Colwellia sp. M166: one gene and its partner. The protein of the gene in region 1 interacts with the protein of each later gene in a pairwise test. Links are inferred from orthologs where the notes say so. Each region holds a gene or a part of one and is shown on either strand. Other genes may lie near its edges. The genes, in order: FGD67_RS01125 and bioB.

Evidence for each region.
Region 2: the proteins of FGD67_RS01125 (region 1) and bioB interact in binary tests that used the Escherichia coli proteins (3 or more experiments, as listed by UniProt). The link is inferred for Colwellia sp. M166 from one-to-one orthologs.

Annotation. Positions count from the first base shown.
Region 1 is NZ_CP040755.1:233,648-236,942, reverse strand. Bases 90-3,046 are described here. They hold FGD67_RS01125 (class II glutamine amidotransferase), read right to left. Parts: upstream 1,984-3,046; coding sequence 1,195-1,983; downstream 90-1,194. Other genes in these bases: fadE (acyl-CoA dehydrogenase FadE), read left to right, coding at 2,481-3,046; FGD67_RS01130 (DUF3108 domain-containing protein), read left to right, coding at 361-1,140; purN (phosphoribosylglycinamide formyltransferase), read left to right, coding at 90-338. Outside these bases: more of purN, read left to right, coding at 1-89; more of fadE, read left to right, coding at 3,047-3,295.
Region 2 is NZ_CP040755.1:576,263-579,476, forward strand. Bases 189-3,064 are described here. They hold bioB (biotin synthase BioB), read left to right. Parts: upstream 189-1,074; coding sequence 1,075-2,055; downstream 2,056-3,064. Other genes in these bases: bioA (adenosylmethionine--8-amino-7-oxononanoate transaminase), read right to left, coding at 189-852; FGD67_RS02670 (8-amino-7-oxononanoate synthase), read left to right, coding at 2,061-3,064. Outside these bases: more of bioA, read right to left, coding at 1-188; more of FGD67_RS02670, read left to right, coding at 3,065-3,214. UniProt on the Escherichia coli protein: Catalyzes the conversion of dethiobiotin (DTB) to biotin by the insertion of a sulfur atom into dethiobiotin via a radical-based mechanism.

The DNA of each region.
Region 1 (3,295 bases):
AAGGTCGCTTAATCAATATACATCCTTCTCTTCTACCTAAATATCAAGGTTTACATACCCATCAGCGAGCAATTGACGCTGGTGATACTGAGCATGGTGTTAGTGTTCATTTTGTTACTGAGGAACTTGACGGCGGTCCTGTGGTCCTACAAGCTAAAGTGCCTGTATTCCCTGAAGACACTGCTGACGACCTTGCACAACGCGTACACCAACAAGAGCATAGAATTTATCCACTGGTGGTAAATTGGTGTTGTAGCAAACGTGTCACCATGGCAGGAGAAAATGCATTATTTGATGGTGTGATTTTACCGGCTTCAGGATATGCTAGCGAAGAATAACTTTATTTTTAGAGAATTTATTATGTTGAAATCATTACCTTATACCGCTTTGTTATTAGCTAGCTTAACATTGTTCAGTCCCTTGTCTTTTGCCCAGACGACAGATAAAGCAAGCAAGGTAATGATTCCTCCATTTAATGCTAAATATACTATTTTACATAAATCTAAAGCGGTTGGTGACGCAACACGAAAGCTAAGCTATTTAGACAATGGCTTAGCGCAATATAGCTACCACACAAATATTGAATGGTTAATATTTTCAGATATTCGTGATGAAACCTCAATTGTTAAACTTGAGGGTAATAAAGTTACACCAACCAGCTATGAATACAAACGCGAAGGCACTGGCTCTGATAAGTTTTATAAATGGAGTTATGACACAGCTAACAATACCGCTACGGATGAAAAGAAACAGAAAACTAAAAGCATCGACTTTCCTGATAATATTCAAGACTCACTGAGCTACCATCTACAGCATCGTCTAAATATGATCAGCGAACCAGAGCAAAAACAATTTGTTTATCCTGTTATCAAATCATCAGGCTCGATAAAAAATTACGTTTATCAATATGATGGTGAAGAAGAAATCATGCTACCTTACGGTTTGGTAAAAACCATCAGGCTTAAACGTGAAGTTATTGAAAAAAAACGTGTGACTTACGCATGGTTTGCGCCAGAATTAGATTACCTATTGGTTAAACTTCATCAAATTAAAGGCGGTGTTGAGCAATTTGAAGCACAATTAAACTCTGTAACAGCGATAAAATCGACAGCAGTAGTAGTAAACAAAAAAGCTTTATAGTGCTTATTTTCACATTCATTATGCTGAAATCAACTTTAACTGATGAATAAAATTTCACGACTTTTTTGTATATTGGCAAATTAGCTGCCCTTTACTAAATAATAAACCGTCACCTGCTTGCATTTTTTGCCATGTTTCATCATCTGTTAATGGTTGTGTGGCAATAACAGTAACTATGTCATTTTCAGTGGTTTCCTGATCAAAATTAATCACCATCTCTGCATCAATTAAACTGGCTTTACCAAATGGTGCCCGTCGCGTCAGCCAATGTAAATTATTAGCACAGTAAACCAATAAAAAATCACCATCGGTTAGCAGTAAATTAAACACACCCAGTTTATTGATTTGCTGACATAGCCCAATGACATAGTGAAATAAATCTTCTGGTGTAGGTACATCCTTACCAAAATGTTGCAGTAGTTGATCGAGTATCCAGCAAAAAGCATGCTCACTATCGGTTTCCCCAATCGGCATATGGTATGTTATTGCTAGCTTAGTTTTAAAATCAGCGAGTTGGCCATTGTGCGCATAGGTCCAATTTTTCCCCCACATAGGGCGAATAAAAGGATGGGTGTTAACTAACGAGACTTCTCCGGAGTTTGCTTGGCGGATATGACAGACTACAGTTTCACTTTTAATCGGATAATCAGTCACCAGCTGAGCAATAGGCGAATGAGCACTCGGTAGCGGGTCTTTAAAGCTACGGCAACCTTTACCCTCATAAAACGTAATACCCCAACCATCTTTATGTGGCCCGGTATTACCACCGCGCTGCATTAAACCGCTAAAGCTAAAACAGATATCTGTTGGTACATTGGCACTCATCGCCATTAATTCACACATAAAAATAAAACCATATTAAACAAAAAACCAAAGACAAAAAACCAAAGACAAAAAACTAAAGACAAAAAACAATTTTTGCGATATAAATCAAACATTAACAACCATAGTGCTGACTTTTAATAGCAGCTCAGATAATGCTACTGACTTTACTCGTAAACAGACTCTCCATTGGTATGGTTAGTATTAACTAAACTCGCGAAAATTTACAGACACTTTTTCAACAAACCTGCCATGATGATATTAGCCTATTAGCAGTCAAATTTACCTATTCATAGTACTTTGTTATGGTCATCAATTCACATAGTTTCTATACTGAATAATTACAGCCGTTAAATGAACGAACAAACATCCCCAAACAGAAACAAATTTCGTTACCATAAGAAGCTATACTGACAATAAATAATTTGAAATTATTGACAAGACAAATTAAGCTTCAATAATTATCTGGTCTGACCTCCAGTAATTTTAACTTTACATATCAACATTAAGGAAAATATGTGGACTATTTAACTTGGATACTTATTGCTATCGCATTATGTGGGTTTATGGCGTATTCGCGCGCATCACTCTCAACATTTACCATAGCATTTACCTTACTTATGATCGTGGGAACTTTTTTCAACATCATATCTTTCTTCAGTTGGCTTATTTTTGCTATTATTGCCATACCATTAAATATTGCCGATATTCGAAAACAATACATATCTAACCCTTTGCTTACCATGTTCAGAGGCATAATGCCTGAAATGTCAAAAACCGAACAAGAAGCGATTGACGCAGGTACAACATGGTTTGAAGCCGAGCTATTTCGTGGCACACCCGATTGGAAAAAACTCCATAACTACCCTAAACCAAGACTAAGTGCTGAAGAACAAGCCTTTTTAGATGGGCCGGTAGAAGAAGTTTGTCGCATGACTGATGACTGGCAAACCACGCATGAACTCGCTGATTTATCACCAGAAGTATGGCAATATCTAAAAGATAATAAGTTTTTTGCCATGATAATTAAAAAACAATATGGCGGTCTTGAATTTTGTGCCTACGCTCAATCTTGCGTGCTACAAAAACTTTCTAGTGTCAGTACCGTTTTGTCATCTACTGTCGGTGTACCTAACTCACTCGGCCCAGGCGAGTTGTTACAACATTACGGTACCAAAGAACAACAAGATTATTACTTACCCCGTCTTGTGAAAGGTGATGAGATCCCTTGTTTTGCCTTAACAAGTCCAGAGGCTGGTTCAGATGCTGGTGCAATTCCCGATTACGGTGTCGTTTGTCATGGTGAATTTAACGGTGAAGAAGTATTGGGTAT
Region 2 (3,214 bases), 340 kb from region 1 along the record:
ATAGCCACCAGTTAAGGTTTTACCTAAGCAGATAATATCAGGGCTGATATCAGCCCATTCACAAGCAAATAACTTACCTGTTCGGCCTAAACCTGTGGCAATTTCATCGGCAATCATCAAGACATGGTATTGATCGCATAATGCTCGACAGGTTTTTAAATAATTTGGGTGGTATATGCGCATACCACCAGCGCCTTGCACGATGGGTTCAATAATAAATGCCGCTATCTCATGGTGATGTTGTTCAAACATAGCGGCTAGTGCTAATGCATCATCCGCTTGCCAAACTTGTTCAAAGCCTATTTTTGGCGCGGGTGCAAACAAGTTTTTCATGAGCACAGTCTCAAACAGTTGATGCATACCGTTAACGGGATCGCATACTGACATAGCGGCAAAGGTATCACCGTGATAACCATTCTTTACCGTCAATATTTTATGCTTTTCAGGCTTATCTTTGCTATGCCAATATTGAATGGCCATTTTAAGTGCCACTTCTACAGATACTGAGCCACTATCACTAAGAAACACTTTATTTAAACCACCCGGTGTCATGGCGATCAAGTTTTTTGCTAACTCGACCGCAGGTTCATGCGTTAGACCACCAAACATAACATGGGAAAATTTTTCACTTTGTTTAATTAGTGCTTGGTTCAATTCTGGGTGATTATAGCCATGTAACACAGACCACCATGATGACATGCCATCAATCACTTTTTCGCCACTAGCTAAATAAATGTATACCCCCTGAGCAGACTTTACCAGGTAAGACGGTAGAGGCTTTGACATAGAAGTATAAGGGTGCCAGACATGATTTTTATCGAATTCGAGTATTTCTGCTTGTTTATTGTTCATATGTAAAGCTTGGCTAAGTAAATTAGTTGACATATTGATGTTGACGCATAGACTACCCGTTAATATTACGAGATGCAATTTCAACACGAGTGAATAACTATGACACAGCAAACATCAGCGGTAAGCCAATCTATGTCTGATACCATCGGCAATAATAGCAATCAAGCTAGCAGCGAAATTCGCCATAATTGGCAAGCACATGAAGTTAAAGCCCTGTTTGATATGCCATTTAATGACTTGATGTTTAAAGCACAAGTTATTCACCGTGCAAACTTTAATCCTAATGAAGTGCAGGTCAGTACCTTATTGTCGATTAAAACGGGTGCCTGTCCAGAAGATTGCAAATATTGCTCACAAAGTTCACGATACAAAACCGATATCGATAAAGAACGCTTAATGGCAGTTGAAAAAGTGCTTGAAGCTGCACAAGTGGCAAAAGATCAAGGTTCAACGCGTTTCTGCATGGGCGCAGGTTGGCGTAATCCAAAAGCAAGAGATATGCCATTAGTGGTAGAAATGGTGAAGGGCGTAAAAGCACTCGGGCTTGAAACCTGTATGACATTAGGTATGTTATCTGCTGACCAAGCCGATGAATTGCAAGGCGCAGGTTTAGACTATTACAATCATAATTTAGATACCTCACCAGAGCATTATAATCAAATTATTACCACACGTACTTATCAAGACCGTTTAGATACTTTAACCAATGTCAGAAGTTCAGGTATGAAAGTTTGTAGTGGCGGTATTGTTGGCTTAGGGGAAGAAAGCAAAGACCGAGCGTCATTACTTGCGCAGCTAGCAAACCTTTCACCGCAACCAGAAAGTGTACCTATTAATATGTTAGTTAAGATTGAAGGTACGCCGTTATCTGATGTTGCTGACTTAGATCACTTTGAATTTATTCGTTGTATAGCTGTGGCACGTATCATGATGCCTAAAAGCCATGTTCGCTTGTCAGCTGGACGCGATGCCATGAATGAACAAATGCAAGCCATGTGCTTTCTAGCCGGAGCAAATTCAATATTTTACGGTTGTAAATTATTGACTACAGGCAACCCAGAAGCAAATAAAGACATGATGTTATTTGAGCGCTTAGGTATCAATACTGAAACGATAGCTAGCTCAGACGTTGATGATGAAAAACTTAAAACCGCAGTCATTGATCAACAAAATAGTGACTTATTCTATAACGCTGTCAATTAAGTGTTATGGCGTTTAATTTTTTAACTGCCGATGTTGAACAACAAAAACAATGTGCGCGATATCGCGCACGTCAGTGCGTTGCTGAGCAAAATGGTCGTTATGTCAAGATTAATGATAAAAGCTATTTAAACTTTTCATCAAATGACTATCTTGGCTTAAATCATCATCGAGAAATAAACCAAGCATTATCCGTTGGCGCCGAAAGGTTTGGCACTTGTGCTAGTGGCTCAAGTTTAATTACCGGTTACTCTTATGCACACCAAGCATTAGAACACGATATTTGTGATTGGTTAAATAAGCCAAAATGTTTACTCTTTGCGAGCGGATTTTCTGCAAATAGTGCTTTAATGCAGGCATTAGGGCATGAAAGCAGCCAACTTTATTTAGATAAGTTGAGTCATGCTTCATTGATCGATGGGGCACGGTCGAGTGCTGCGAAAGTAAAACGCTTTTTGCATAATGATATTGAGCAACTACAACGCTTTTTAGCAAAAAACCAGCAAACTGAAAATCAAGATAATGAATTAAATCAGGTCATTGTTTCTGAAGGTGTTTTTAGTATGGATGGCGATCAGGCTGACGTGGCTAATTTAGCAAAAATAGCACAACAACATCAAGCTTTGCTATATTTAGACGATGCCCACAGTATCGGTGTTATTGGCAATAAAGGCCAAGGCAGTTCCAGTTTAGCGGATATCGATGTTGTTATGGCAACATTTGGTAAAAGTATCGCAACCAGTGGTGCCTTTGTCGCCTGCGATAATAACTTAGCCGAATATTTGATAAATTTTTCTCGGCATTATATTTATTCAACGGCGATATCTCCGGCCTTAGCTTGGGCGACAAAAAAGAGTATTGAAATTATTCAAACTGAGCATTGGCGTCGTGAAAAAATTATTGAACTGAGTAAATTGCTTACTGAAAAGCTTGATAAAAAAATAAAGTTAATTGAGAACTCATCATCAATTCATGCCATTGTCATTGGTGATGAGATCACCACACTGGATGTTTGTCAGCAATTACGAAATAAAGGCATTTGGCTCAGTGCTATTCGCCCTCCGACCGTTCCACAAAATAGCTCAAGGTTACGTGTTACTATAACTGCGAGCCATGAAGTTAAAGATATCAATTACTTAGCTAATTGTATCAATGAGGTTAT